3 regions of the Telluria sp. ZT3P26 genome follow, and region 2 is predicted to be linked to each of the others. Evidence: predicted binding sites of a transcription regulator. Region 2 holds the regulator's gene; each other region holds the start of a gene.
What was found. The regulator sigma-54, encoded in region 2, starts transcription at its own class of promoters, with help from an activator protein. The targets are predictions, from matches to a motif close to TGGCANGNAANCTGCTTT.

Region 1 (4,902 bases), on a different contig from region 2:
TTCCAGCTGCGCGACTACCAGGGCAAGCTGGTGGCGATGCACGGCGGCGCGCTGCAGGGCTTTTATTCGCGCGTGCTGCTGGTGCCGGAAGCAAAGCTCGGCATCGCGATCTTCACCAACGCCGAAAGCGGCCCGTCGCTCAATGCGCTGCAATACCGCCTGCTCGATGGCTACCTGGGCGTCGCGCCGACCGACTGGATTGGCCGCATCGCCGACATCGCGAACGAGGCAAGCGCCAAGGAAGCGGCCCGTGTGAAGGGTGAAAACACCAGCCGCGCCAAGGCCTCCAAGCCGTCGCTGGCGCTGCGCGAGTACGAAGGCGAGTACGAAGACGCCTGGTACGGCAAGGCGACGATCCGGCGCGCCGGCAGCAAGCTGGTGATGTCGTTCGCGCGCACGCCGGATCTGACGGGCGAGATGGAGCACTTCCAGCACGACACCTTCATCGTGCGCTGGAAGGAGCGCAACTTCAACGCGGACGCGTATGCGACGTTCTCGCTGGAGCCGGATGGTTCGATCGAGCGACTGCGCATGAAGCCCGTATCGACCGAGACGGATTTCAGCTATGACTTCCAGGATTTGATGTTCACGCCTGTGAAGAAGGCGAAGTGAATTTTTTGGGTGGCTGCGCTGCTGACTTGGGTTCCCGCCTGCGCGGGAACGACGCTAGCGCAGCCACGTCATTCCCGCGAAGGCGGGAATCCCAGTCCTGCGCCCGCCACCAACCTACTTCTTTCCCCACACCTTCATCATGTCGTCCGAGCCCTGCGAGCGCACGCCGTTGTCCGACAGGATCGCCTCGGTTGCGTCGAGCGTCGCCTGCCGCGGCAGGATCATCGTCTCGCCATAACGCTGATCGAACTTCAGCACCACCTGCTCGTCCTTCAGGTCGCGCAGCAGGGCCACCAGATGCGCCAGACTGCGTACCGGCTTGCCATTGACCGATTCCACGACCGAGCCGAAACGGTTGCTGTAGCCACTCACCAGCTTGTGCGGGAAGAACGGCGCGCTGATCACGACCAGCTCTTCGCGTTCGGGCGTGGGCGAATCGCCGCGCTGCGTCACGAGCGGACTGGCGTTGAATGCATACGCATTCATTCCCGGCGCACTGCCGCTGACAAAGGCCATGAATTCGCTGGTCGCACGTGAAAACACGACCGGGCCGTAGATGAAATACGACGGATAGCCGCCATCCAGATCCGGGATCAGGAGCGGGCGCGCGCCGGTAGCCGGCACCTCGACCTTCATCGGCTTGCCACCGCGGATGATCGTCATCGGCACCTTGCCGTTTTTCGCCACCTGCTGGATGCGGTACTGGAAGCGCACGCGCAGGCTCGAACCCAGCTTGACCATCGCCTGGTTGTCGATCGCATGCTCGCCGATGTGCGTGATCACGTCCCACTCCTTCAGCGGCCAGGCGGCATCGGTGCGGTATGGCCGGTGCACCACCGCGCCCTCGACCGACTTGTCGAGCTTGAGGTACTGGCGCAGCGCCGGGCTTTCCAGCGTCTGCACGCTGTCATGCAGCAGCGGCTTGCCGTCGTAGGTGCCGTCGGCCACGTCGCGCAGGAACAGTTCGATTTCTTCGTTCGGGATCACGTAGCCGATGCTCTGCGCATTGGTCACGTTGGCGAACGCCAGGCCGATCATGCGCTCGCCGGCGATCACCGGCCCGCCGCTGTTGCCCGGGTTGATCGGCGCGTCGATCTGGATGCGCAGGCCCGAGCTGAAGGCGCCGTAGTTGACGAATTCCACGCGCGAGATGATGCCGGTAGTGGTCGAGAGTGAATTGCCGCCGACCGGATAGCCGTAGGCGAACACCTGCTGGCGCACGTCCGGCAGCACGGCGGCGCGCGGCACCGGCGGGCGCTTGTCGAAGAACGAGGGATCATCGAGCTCCAGCACCGCCAGATCGAGCCCGCGCGCGAGCGCGATGACCTTGGCCGACACCTTGTCGCCCGACTGGCTGGCCTGCACCTCGACCTGGCTGGCATAGCCCACCACGTGGGCGTTGGTCAGGATGCGCTTGCCCTCGATGATCACGCCCGAACCGGTAACGGCGGCGGGGGCCGACTTGGTCCAGGGCTTGTACGGGTCGGGCCGGCGCACAGTGGCGAAAATCTTGACGACCGAGTTTTCAACGGCAGGCAGCGCGGGGGCGGGCGTGGTGGTGCGCGAGGCGGCTGGCACTGCGGGGGTGGGAACGGCGGTGGCGGTGGCCGGCTGGGCGTCGGGCGGCGTGGTTTCCTGGGCATGCAGCGCGCCGGAGACGGCCAGCGCGAGAACGGCGAATCGCAAGATCTTCATGGTTTCCTTCGGGTGCGCGAGGGGGATGTCAACCGGAAGAATACACACGTGCGCCGCAAAAGAACATACGGGGAAGGCGTCGGCCTTCCCACGTCATGCAGGCTGCTTACTTCTTGACGAATTTGAGCGTCATGCGATCGCTCTCGCCGATCGCCATGTACTTCTCGCGGTCCTTGTCCTTGTTGGCCAGTACCGGCGGCAGCGTCCAGACGCCTTTTTCATGATCCGCCTTGTCCTTCGGATTGGCGTTCACTTCCGATTTGGCGGCCAGCTTGAAGCCGGCCAGGTCGGCCATGCGGATCACATACGCTTCGTGCATGTAGCCGCTCGATGCCTTCGCATCCTGCGTCACCTTGACCGGCAGGCGATGCTCGACCACGCCCAGCACGCCGTTCGGCTTGAGGACCTTGTGGACTTCTTTCAGCGTGGTGACCACGGCTTCGTCGCCCGCGCCCAGCCAGTTGTGCAGGTTGCGGAAGGTGACGACCATATCGGCGCTGCCCGGCGCGCCCAGCTCGAAGCGGGTTGGCGGCTCGAACACGACCGGCATCACCTTGTCATACACCTTGGCGTCGGCAGCGAGCTTCTCGCGATAGGCCTTGCCGCCGCGGGACTCGGGCGAACCGCCAGCGCCAATCAGCTTGCCGTTCTCGCGCAAGTAGGGCGCCAGGATCTCGGTGTACCAGCCGCCGCCCGGTGAGAGTTCGATGACCGTCATGGTCGGCTTGATGCCGAAGAAGGTCAGGGTTTCGTAAGGGTGGCGGAACGCATCGCGCGCCTTGTTGGCGGCGGCGCGGTGCTCGCCGGCGATGGCGGATTTCAGGGCGTCGTCCGCGTGGGCGGCGCCGGCGATGCCGGTTGCCAGCATTGCGGCCAGGATCAGTCGTTTCATCGTGCGAGGTCTCCATGATGGTTGACGACGGGCGGTGCGCCGTCGTCGCTGCGCTGATGATCCGGGAGGCACGGCGCACAGTCAAGCATTCGTCACATATGCATGTGTGGTGGGCGTTGGCGCCCGTATTGACGGGCAGCCGGGAGAAAAGAAGCTGCGCAAGGTACGTACAAATTTGTGCATTGAGGTGGCACAACATTTGCCTATTCAAAGTCTTAAGTTGCTGCTAAGGTTGCGCGGTTTGTCACGTTTTCATCTGTCATAAAACCAAAGCATAAGAGCTGTAATTACAAGAGCGGCCCGAGCTGTTCGCGGAACCGCTGCCCGGACGAAGGTTATTCAGGAGATCTCATGGAACGCCGTACCTTTCTTAATCTCAGCAGCGGGGTAGCCGCCTCGATGCTGCTGCCTTTCGGACGCGCCATCGCTGCCGAAGAGCTCACCAGCAGCATGCCAGTGGCCGCCAAGAAGGCGCTGGCCGATGTCGCGCTCAACGCCGCCACCAAGGCCGGCGCCAGCTACGCCGACGTGCGCATCGGTCGCTACCTCAACCAGTTCATCACCACGCGCGACCTGAACGTCGAAAACGTGGCCAACACCGAGTCGGCTGGCGTGGGCGTGCGCGTGATCGTGAATGGCGCCTACGGCTTTGCCGCGACGTCCGACATGTCGACCGACGGCATCGCCAACGCGGCGCGCCAGGCCGTGGCAATCGCCAAGGCGAACGCCAAGCTGCAGACCGAACCGGTGCGCCTCGCACCAGTCAAGGGCGTGGGCGACGTTTCGTGGAGCACCCCGATCAAGAAGGACTGGCGCACCGTGCCGATCGCTGAGAAGACCGACATGCTGATCGCCGCGAACAAGGCCGGCATGGAAGGCGGCGCGAACTTCATGCAGTCGATGCTGTTCCAGGTGAACCAGCAAAAGTATTTTGCCTCGACCGACGGCTCGTACATCGACCAGGACGTGCATCGCCTGTGGGCGCCGTTCTCGGCCACCGCCGTCGACAAGGCCAGCGGCAAGTTCCGCTCGCGCGATGGCCTGAGCTCCCCGGTGGGCAAGGGCTACGAGTACTTCGACGCGCGGCCCGAGCACAAGATCAAGGCCGCTGGCGGCATCGCCACGCTGTACACCGAATCGTATGACATCGTCGAAGATGCCCGCGCCGCCGGCCGCGACGCCAAGCGCAAGCTGACCGCCAAGTCGGTCCAGCCGGGCAAGTACGACCTGATGCTGGCGCCTGAACACCTGTGGCTGACCATCCACGAGAACGTCGGCCACCCGACCGAACTCGATCGCGTGCTGGGCTTCGAAGCCAACTACGCCGGCACCAGCTTCGCCACGCTCGACAAGCTGCAATCGAAGACCTTCAAGTACGGCTCGCCGATCGTCAACATCTTCGCCGACAAGACCACGCCAGGCTCGCTGGGCGCCATCGGTTTCGACGACGAGGGCGTGAAAGCGAAACGCTGGGACATCATCAAGGACGGCATCCTGGTCAACTTCCAGGCCACGCGCGACCAGGCCCACATCATCGGCGAAAAAGAATCGCACGGCTGCTCGTATGCCGATGGCTGGAACACGGTCCAGTTCCAGCGCATGCCGAACGTCTCGCTCGCACCGGGCAAGACCAAGCTGACGCCGGACGAGATGGTCAAGGGCATCAAGAAGGGCATCTACATCGTCGGCGACGGTTCGTTCTC
Region 2 (4,902 bases):
CGGCGCATGAAGTCGCACTGCGGCCCGGACACTGCCTCGATCGCGATCGCCTGCGGCTTCCATGCAGCCAGGCGCTCGTTCAATAGCGTCAGGCTGGCGGCCTGGAAGGTGTTCGGCAATTGCGACAGATGGGGCGATCCCAGCACCAGCACCTCGTTGGCAGGGCCAGAGGCCGGTCCCTTGAATGCGCTCGCATTGAAGTCAGGCTGCCAGGCCTGGGCGACGGCGCTGCCGCACAAGGTCATCGACAACAGCAAGGCGGTCATGCGCATCGGGGGTCCTCATCGGTTCATGAAGCCACGATGTTTGCACCGCCTGCACGAAAAGTCACGCGCAAACGGATATGCATGAAGAGGCTTACGCGAGATGGCGCAGCGGATGCGCATGCGCCGGCCACACCGGCGCAAAGAAGTGCGCCACCATCGCGTCGGTCACGAGGTCGAGCGACGGCGGATTCCATTGCGGCGCATTGTCCTTGTCGATGACGAGCGCGCGCACGCCTTCGAGTACCTCACCATGCTCGAAGTTGCGGCGCACGAGCGAGCGCTCCAGGCGCAGGCAGTCGGCGACATCGAGCGATGCGCCGCGCCGCAGCAGCTCGCGCGTCACGCACATCATCAACGGCGAGCGCTGACGCATCGCGCGCAATGCCTTCTGCGCGAATGGCGTGTCGTCACCCTCGAGCGACGCCATGATTGCCGCCACCGAGTCCGCGCCAAAATGCGCATCGATGCATGCGCGGTTGGCCTGCAGTTCGCTCTCGCCGGCGTGCGCCGTGGCGAACGCGCGGATCGCCGCCGGCAGATCCGCGCCCGGCGTCGCCTCGATCAGCGACTGCAACGCCGGCAGGTCGGCGCCCGGCACGAACACGTCGGCCAGGCCCACGTACAGCGCGTCGGCCGCGCCGATCGTCAGGCCGGTCAAGCCCAGGAACATCCCCAGTTGGCCCGGTGCGTGTGACAGGAAATGGCTGCCGCCGACATCGGGAAACAGGCCGATATTCACCTCGGGCATCGCCATCTTGGTGCGGTCGGTGACGATGCGCAGGCCGCAATCGGGCCCGCCCTGCGCGATGCCCATGCCGCCGCCCATGACCACGCCGTCCATCAGCGCGATATACGGTTTCGGATAAAAATGGATCAGGTGATTGAGCGCGTATTCTTCGGTGAAGAAATCCTCGAGCAGTGCGCTGCCGCCCTGCGGCGAGGCGTTGCCGACGTCGTGGAAGAAACGGATATCGCCGCCCGCGCACAGCGCTTTTTCGCTGCTGCTGGTGATCACCACCGCATCGACGGCGGCGTCATGCTGCCAGTCGAGCAGGATCGCGGTCAGCGCGCGCACCATGTCCAGCGACAGCGAATTGAGCGCCTTGGGACGGTCGAGGGTGATGATGCCGGCGCGGTTGGCGATGCGGGTCAGGACGTGTTCGGACATGGCGTGATCCATCGAAAGGAAACACGTATTTTACCGGCAGCGGGATGCAAAAAGGGCGTCCCGAAAAGACGCCCCTGGCGATGTTAACCTGCGCTCGAATCAGGCGGCAGCGACGTCTGCTTCGTCGACGTCCAGGCGTTTGATCGATGTTCGGTTATGGTCTTTCAGCATCTGCTTGTGCTTCAGGATTTGTCGATCCAGTTTATCCATCAACATGTCGATTGCGGCATACAGGTCTTGCGCGACGCTCGCCACGTGCAGGGTCTTGCCCGACACCTGGACGTTGATTTCAGCTTTTTGCCTTTTTTCTTTTTCAGTGAGGTTATCGACGGCCAGGAAGACGTGGGTATCTATGACTTGATCGAAATGGCGAATAATGCGCTCGAGCTTATTCTGAACGTATTCACGGATGGCAGGGGTTACTTCGAGATGGTGACCACTGATGGTGAGGTTCATACACACTCCTTTGAAGATGTCACGTCGCTTGCACCACACAGGAGCTGAAGGCACAGACTGTATGAGCGGCGTTGTTACAAGGCTTTGCGGAGACTGACGGGGGGGATCTTGAGCGCTTCACGGTATTTTGCGACCGTCCTGCGCGCAATGACCATGCCTTGTTCCCCGAGCATTTCCGCGATCTTGCTGTCGGATAATGGATTCTTAGGGTCTTCTGCTCCTGTCAATTGTGCGATGAGCGCACGGATTGCCGTTGAGGATGCTTCGCCTCCCGCTTCGGTGGCAACGTGGCTACCGAAGAAATACTTCAACTCGAACATGCCGTGCGGGGTCAGCATGTATTTCTGGGTTGTGACACGAGAGATCGTGCTCTCGTGCAGACCTAGTGTATCAGCTATCTCGCGCAAAACAAGGGGCCGCATGGCAACCGCGCCATGGCTGAAAAAGTTGCGCTGGCGTTCGACGATCGCCTCGGCCACACGCAGGATCGTGTCGAAACGCTGGCGCATGTTCTTGATGAGCCACTTCGCCTCCTGCATCTGCGCGCCCATCTGGCTCTCGCTGCGGCCCTGCTTGAGCATCGTGGCGTACAGGCTGTTCACGCGCAGGCGCGGCATCACGTCCGGGTTCAGCGTGACCGCCCAGCCGTTCTTGGCACGGCGCACGATCACGTCCGGCACCACGTAATCCGACACGTTCGACGCGAACGCGGCGCCCGGATGCGGATTGCACTGGCGGACCACGGCCTGCACTTCGCGCAGGTCTTCGTCGTCGCAATCGAGCGCCTTTTTCAGCTTGCTGTATTCGCGCTGCGCGAACCAGGTCAGGTAGCCTTCGACGATCTTCAGGGCCATGCGGCGCGTGACCATCGGCACGCCCGGCATGCGCCGGATCTGCAGCGCCAGGCATTCGGCCGCGCTGCGCGCGCCCACGCCCACCGGGTCCATGCTCTGCACCATCGCCAGCGCGCAGCGCAGTTCGTCGAGGTCGACCTCGAGTTCTTCGGGCAGGCGTGCGTGGATGTCGTCGAGCGGTTCTTCCAGGTAGCCGTTGTCATCGAGCGCGTCGATCACCAGTTCGGCCAGCGCGCGGTCGCGGGTTGACAGCAGCGTTTCGCGCACCTGCTCCATCAGGTGTTCGCGCAGCGTGATGGCGCACGCTTCCAGCTGCGGGCGGCCGTCTTCGTCGTCGCTGCTGCTGCCACTGCCGGACGACGCGCCGCTGCCTTCGCTCCAGTCATTGTCGGGCCGGTCGCCATCGACCGCGCCGCCTTCAGCGCCCTCGCCCTCGGCCGGGGCGCTGCCCTCGCCTTCGGCCTGCTGGCCCGGCGCCGGCGGCGCCTCGCCGGGTGCCGGCGCATTGTTGATCGCCCCATCGGCCAGCAAGCGCACCGAATGATCGAGCGGATCGTCGAGCCTTTCGAGCAGCGGGTTATCACCCAGTATCTGCTCGATCTCCTGGTGCAGTTCGAGCGTCGACAGTTGCAGCAACCGGATCGATTGCTGCAGCTGTGGCGTGAGCGCCAGGTGCTGCGAAGTGCGGAGCTGAAGGGACTGTTTCATCAATTGGTCATGGCTTACATGCGGAAATGTTCACCAAGGTACACGCGGCGCACCGACTCGTCGGCGATGATATCGTCGGGCCGGCCGGATGCGAGCACCGCGCCCTGATTGATGATGTAGGCGCGGTCGCAGATGCCAAGCGTCTCGCGGACATTGTGGTCGGTGATCAGGACGCCGATCTTGCGCTCCTTGAGGAAGCGCACGATGCGCTGGATCTCGATCACGGCGATCGGGTCGACGCCGGCAAAGGGTTCGTCAAGCAGCACGAAGCGCGGGTTGGTCGCCAGTGCACGCGCGATCTCCACGCGGCGGCGCTCGCCGCCCGACAGCGACAGCGCCGGGTTCTCGCGCAGCTTCTCGATCTGCAGGTCGGCCAGCAAGGTATCGAGGCGGTCGTTGATCTCGGTTTTGGTGAGCGACTTGCCGTTGACCTTCTGCAGTTCGAGCACGGCGCGGATGTTTTCTTCCACCGTCAGCTTGCGAAACACCGAGGCTTCCTGCGGCAGGTACGACAGGCCGAGCACCGCGCGGCGATGGATCGGCAGGCTGGTGATGTCGGTGCCGTTGATGCTGATCGAGCCGGCGTCCGATGGGACCAGGCCGACGATCATGTAGAACGAGGTGGTCTTGCCGGCGCCGTTCGGGCCCAGCAAACCTACCACTTCGCCGCATTCGACATCCAGCGACACATCGCGCACGACCAGGCGCTTGCCATAGCTTTTCTGCAGGCCCTTGACGACCAGCGTGCTGCGATCGTTCAGTTCCGTCATTGCGTGCCTCCGGCCGGCGTACGCTTGGGCGCCAGGATCAGCGTGCCACGTCCGCCGCCAACCTTGCTCTCGCCGCTGACGTCATTGCGCACGGCGACGACTTCCTTGCGGTTGTCGTACGAAATGAACGGGCCGGTCATCTGGTTGGTCATGCGGTCGTTTTCGAGTTCCTTGACGACGGCGTTCGAGTACAGGCGCACCAGCTCCGTACGTTCGTCGTATTCGATGCGTTCGGCCTGGCCTTCGACCCACAGGTTCGGGCCGCCGTCGCGCTTCTGGCGGAAGGTGGCCGGCTTGCCGTTGGCGGCGGTAAGCGTCACGCTCATATAGCCTTCGGGCGTATCCCGGACCACGGCGCGTTCGGCCTTGACCAGCAGCGTGCCGCGGGTCAGGATCACGTTGCCGGTGAAGGTGCGCACGCCGGCGACGCCATCGAGGTCGCCGTTATCGTATTCGAGCGCCGCCTGCTTGAGCGAGTCGGCCTTTTCTGCCATGGCGCTCAGGGAAAGGAGAGAAAAGAAAGCGGCAGCAAAGAGTTTTTTCATGATGGTGCTGGTCCTGGGTTAGCACGCGCGCATGGCTGGTGGCCTTCAGCGCTGGCGTGGCGGATAGACGATACGGCCGCGGCCGGACAATTTCATCTGCATGGTCGCGTTGTTGGCCACCAGGCCGACGGCCTT
Region 3 (4,902 bases), on a different contig from region 2:
GTCATCGGATCGTCTTTCATGGGCGTGGAAAAAGAAAACAGCATCAGTGCTTGTTGCCGAAGCGGTTGTCGCTTGCCGGCGCAACCTGCAGCGCCATGCGGCGCGCCTGAATTTCGGCGCTGGCGACGGGTGGCGCGTGGTTGCCCCAGCTGCTGCGCGCATAGGTCAGCACGGCCGCGATATCGGTGTCGTTCAGGCTGGCGCTGAAATCGGGCATGCCGCCGCGACCCTTGAGCAGCACGTCGGCCACGCCGTCGACCGGCCCGGTCGCGACCGGGCTGGCGACCAGCGCGGGAAACGCGCCGGGAATGCCGCGGCCATTGGCCTGGTGGCAGGCGGCGCAGTTTTTCGCGAAGAGCGTCTTGCCGTCTGCCGGTGCGGCAGTCTGGGCCTGGGCTGCACCGGCCAGTGAACAGGCAATCGCCAGTGCAATGGTCAGGATCTTCATGCGCTGGCCCTCCGGTGCAGCGCCTCGACCTGCTGCCACGCCGATTCGATGGCGCCGGCTTGCCAGCCGGTCAGGTAGCTCAGGTGTTCGCCGGCCAGCAGCACCCGGCGCTCGCCATCGAGCAGGACTGGATACGCGCTCTTGCGCGCGGCATCGGTCCATTCGGCCCAGCCACCCAGGCTGTACTGCACCCGGTGCCACGCAACCGAAAAACTGCTCTCGTAACTTGCCCGGTAGGCCGGGAAGATCTTTTCGCCGGCCGCAAGCGCGAACTCGGTCCGTTCAAGCGGCGTCATCCCGCTGACTTCAATGGCGTCCAGCGCGTAGTGGTAGTAGCCCAGCACGACGCCCTTTTTCTGCTGCCAGCCGCCCGACGGCAGCGAAATCGTGTTGATGCCCTTCAGGTCGGTCAGCACGTGGCCGCCGTAGATGTGGTCGTCTTCTTCCCAGAAGCGGCGCCCCATCTGCAGGCCGATCTTGCCGACCGGCGCATACGGGACAGCCTTGATGGCGGCCTTGAAACCGTCGGAGAAATCGGTGTCGATCATGCGCAGCACGGACAGAGGCACCGTGCACAGGCAATAGTCGGCCGTGACGCGCGAGAGCACGCCGCTGACCGTGTCGCGCACGTCGATCGTGACCTTGTCGTCGCCCTGCCGGATGCGCTGGACTTCGGCGAGATAGCGGATGCGCCCGCCCAGCCGCCGGGCGAATGCGCGCGGAATCGCGTCCATGCCGCCGACCGGCTGGAACATCGTCGCGTGCATCGGGAACTCCTGCACCGCGCTGTAGACCTTGCCGACCCGGGCCGCCAGCAGATCGCGAAACGCCAGCGGATCGGACGGCGTGCCCGCACCCGGCACCAGGCCGGCGCCGGGGTTGGTGGCAAAACCGCGCCCGCTGCGGCCCTTGTAGGCCAGGTCGCCGGCGTCCAGCGCCCCTTCGTGCCTGAGGTAATCGAGCAGCAGGCGCTGGTCGTCGCCCGTCAGCTGGGTATCGAGCTGGTGGCCCGTGACCGATTTCGCCAGCAGCTCGGCGACGTGGCCGCGCATGTCGGCCTTGATCTGTGCGCCGCGCAAGCGCTGCTTCGACAGCGGACCGCCATCCTCGAGGTACACGTACGCATGGTCATTCTCGTTGACCATCACTTCGAGCGGCACCTTGAACTGGCGCGCGTAATACAGCGTGGACTGGTGGTCCAGCGGAATGCGCCACGGGCCGTGGTTGATGTACTGGCCGGCATCGAAGCGGCACTGCTGGGCCTCGCCGCCCAGCTCCTGCAGCGCGAAGCCCTTGCGGGCCGTCTGGCAGCGCCCGCCGGCGTAAGCTCGCGCCTCGAGCACCTGGACTTCGTAGCCCAGCTTGCCCAGTTCGTAGGCTGCTGTCAGGCCGGCCAGGCCGGCGCCCAGCACGACGACTTTCTTGCCCTTGCCGCTGCCGGCGAGCAGGGGCGGGGTCGTGGTCCTGGACGCGATCCCCATGCCCCAGGCATTCATTGAACTCATCAGCAGCGCCGAACCGCCAACGGCGGCGGCGCGGTACAGAAACTCACGTCGGGTCAACGACGGTGTCAAACGATCCATGCATAACCTCCACTTGGTGTTACTGGAAAGACCTTGCAACTAGTGGCCTATCAGCAATACCTGTGCCAAGCAGGGGGCAATTACGTCAATACGTTACTTATTAAAATAAAGTGCTGCGCCTGTTTTTCCGAATGTAAGCACCGCGTAAGTCGTGCTATGCAAACAAGATTCGGAACAGGCACACTGTCATTCGTATTGACAAACGTGACGCTGGCGTATCCGATGCGCACGGCATGGCGCGTCCAGACTTTATTCGTTGGAACATGGAATGGACCGAGGGCCAGTGGCCAGCGGGGCCTGCGCACACGCCCGGAGCGTGCCAAATCGACACTGCACCGTTGTGGCGTAAATACGCACTTCAATGGGTGTGGTCGACGCCGTCGCGATCCAGCCAGTAGTTGAACTGGCCGTAGCTGGGAATGACGCCGGGCGCACAGTCGGCGAAGTGGTCGAGCAGCATCTGGCGATACGCCGCAGGCCGCGAGAAGCGCGGGTGGGTGGCGGCAAAGTGCGCGGCGGCGGCCACGAACAGCGCCCGCAGCGCGGCGTCGGTGTTCGTGCCTGCATTGGCACCGCTCGTCGCGCCATTGCGCGGGCGGCCACGCTTGACGCCGGCGCTGGCCGAGCGCGTCCTGCCGCGCGCGCCGGAGTTGGCGTAATCGGGCAGCAGCGCGTCGATCGTCTGGCCCCGCTCCCAGTAGCGGCGCAGGTAGCGCATGAGCGTGGCGACGGACACCGCATGGGTGCCGGCATAGGCGCTGAGCAAGGCTGCACGCGGGCGTGGCAGGTACACCTGCGGTACGTCACGGTGCAGCGCGCTCACGGCATCCCACGCCTTCATCTGCAGCAGGCGGTGCTTGCCGGACGGGGCCTCGGCGCGCGGCGCACGACACGGATCGGTGAGCAGCAGGCGCGCGCGTCGCATCAAGACGTCGGCGATCAGGACCTGCAGGGGAGTGCTGCACGGCGTGGCGCTCGGCTGCCGCAGCGGGTAGAGATACGCAACGCCATGCGCCACGTCGATCCAGAGAATCCGCACCAGATGGCCCGGTGGATCGAGGTATTCGATGACATCGTTGTGCAAGAACATCGGCCGCTCCTGGCGTTGAGTTCATTGCTTGTATGCAAAGAACGCGCCAGGCACGGTGATCGCGGCCCCGGTCGGGGCCGCCGGTGGGTCATTTCTGCGCCAGGATCCATTTCGCCAGGACCCTGGCATCGGCTTCGGTAACCTGCGGATTGGCCGGCATCGGGATCGGACCCCAGGTGCCGCTGCTGCCTTTCTGGATCTTCTGGACCAGGCGCGCCTCGGCGCCGGCATCCTTCGCGTACTTGGCCGCGACATCCTTGTAGGACGGGCCAACCAGCTTGGCGCCGATGGCATGGCACGCCATGCAGGCCTTGGCCTTGGCCAGGTCGGGGTTCGCGTGGGCGGCAGGGATCGCGGCGACGGCGAATGTCACCGCCATGGTCAGGGTCAGGTACGTCTTCATGATGCTCCAGTGGCTGGGTTGATCGCAGGGGGCCGGCACCCTCTGCGGGCACCACCCGCCATCATAGCGGGAAACCCCGGTGACATGGGCAGCGCGCCGGTGCATGACCAGCTTCCGACACGCGCGCCATGAAAATTTGAATAGGAATGATTCGCATTTATGATTAGAATGGCGCCGTTCCGCGATCTTTACTTCTTTTTACGTATTGACGCGAAGCTTAAATACTAATGATAAAAAAGGATGCCTGAAGAATGACCGACCGTTCGCCTGCCCCGCAGTTTGCCCGCACTATCCTGAGCCTGGCCATCGGCGCGATGCCGCTTGCCGGTTTCGCCGCTGACGCGCTGCTTGATGACTTGCCGGCGGCCATGCCCACCGTGGTTGTCACCGCGGCCGGCTTCGAGCAGACGATCCGCGAAGCGCCGGCGTCCATCACGGTGCTGAGCCGCGAGCAGCTTCAGAAAGAGCGCTTCGGCAATCTGGCGCAGGCGCTCGAGAGCGTGGAAGGCATTGACGTGGGCGCGTCCGGCGACAAGACCGGTGGCATGAACATCAGCATCCGCGGCATGCCGAGCGACTACACGCTGATCCTGATCGATGGCCGGCGCCAGAACGCGGCCGGCAATGTCACGCCGAATGGCTTCGGCGGTACCTCGACCAGCTTCATGCCGCCGGTGAGTGCCATCGATCGCATCGAGATCATCCGCGGTCCGATGTCGACGCTGTACGGCTCGGATGCCATGGGCGGCGTGATCAACATCATCACGCGCAAGGTCGGCAAGCGCTAGGCCGGCTCAGTGGCAGCCGACTATACGCTGCAGGAAGACGACCAGTTTGGCGACGTCAAGGGCGCCAAGTTCTACCTGAGTGGCCCGCTCGCGGCCGATGTGCTGGGCTTGTCGTTGCGCGGCAGCACGCTGCGCCGCGACGAGGCCAGCATCTCGTACGACGAGATCAACCCGGCCCGGCCGCTGGTCCAGAACGCCAACCCGGTCAGGCAGAAGGTCGACAACCTGGGCGCGCGCCTGGCATTTACCCCGCACCGCAACCACGAATTCGTGCTCGACGCCGACAGGACGCGCCAGACCTATGACAACACGCGCGGCCAGCTCGGGACGCTGGGCACGGGTGGCTACGGTCCGGAGCAGAAATACAACCGCGACCAGACGACGCTGTCGTACAAGGCGCGCCTGCCGTTCGGCACCTGGGACAGCAGCTATATGGTGAACAACACGGAAACCATCGGCCGCACCATTCCGCCGGGTACGCCGGGCGCCGTACCCGGCACGCCCCGCACGCTGGAGGTCGAGAGCAAGGTGTTCGACACCAAGCTGCTGGTGCCGTGGGGCGCGCACCTGACCACCATCGGCGCCCAGCA

Region 1: a site for sigma-54 is predicted at 3,388-3,405, ahead of AC56LN_RS10595 (TldD/PmbA family protein). Genes of this name have one in related genera too.
Region 3: a site for sigma-54 is predicted at 2,082-2,099, ahead of AC56LN_RS12500 (flavin monoamine oxidase family protein). Genes of this name have one in related genera too.

The regions. Positions count from the first base shown of each region.
Region 1 covers NZ_JCASII010000002.1:629,110-634,011, forward strand. Annotated here, with positions in the region: gene AC56LN_RS10580 (serine hydrolase) at 1-612, shown strand, start outside; gene AC56LN_RS10585 (S1C family serine protease) at 727-2,307, opposite strand; gene AC56LN_RS10590 (class I SAM-dependent methyltransferase) at 2,414-3,199, opposite strand; gene AC56LN_RS10595 (TldD/PmbA family protein) at 3,551-4,902, shown strand, end outside.
Region 2 covers NZ_JCASII010000006.1:82,742-87,643, reverse strand. Annotated here, with positions in the region: gene AC56LN_RS19180 (DUF5694 domain-containing protein) at 1-272, opposite strand, end outside; gene AC56LN_RS19175 (enoyl-CoA hydratase/isomerase family protein) at 358-1,434, opposite strand; gene hpf (ribosome hibernation-promoting factor, HPF/YfiA family) at 1,534-1,890, opposite strand; gene AC56LN_RS19165 (RNA polymerase factor sigma-54) at 1,965-3,452, opposite strand; gene lptB (LPS export ABC transporter ATP-binding protein) at 3,467-4,222, opposite strand; gene lptA (lipopolysaccharide transport periplasmic protein LptA) at 4,219-4,767, opposite strand; gene lptC (LPS export ABC transporter periplasmic protein LptC) at 4,813-4,902, opposite strand, start outside.
Region 3 covers NZ_JCASII010000003.1:394,635-399,536, forward strand. Annotated here, with positions in the region: gene AC56LN_RS12490 (RidA family protein) at 1-5, opposite strand, end outside; gene AC56LN_RS12495 (c-type cytochrome) at 44-448, opposite strand; gene AC56LN_RS12500 (flavin monoamine oxidase family protein) at 445-2,031, opposite strand; gene AC56LN_RS12505 (hypothetical protein) at 2,390-3,121, opposite strand; gene AC56LN_RS12510 (c-type cytochrome) at 3,210-3,524, opposite strand; gene AC56LN_RS12515 (TonB-dependent receptor plug domain-containing protein) at 3,776-4,312, shown strand; gene AC56LN_RS12520 (TonB-dependent receptor domain-containing protein) at 4,322-4,902, shown strand, end outside.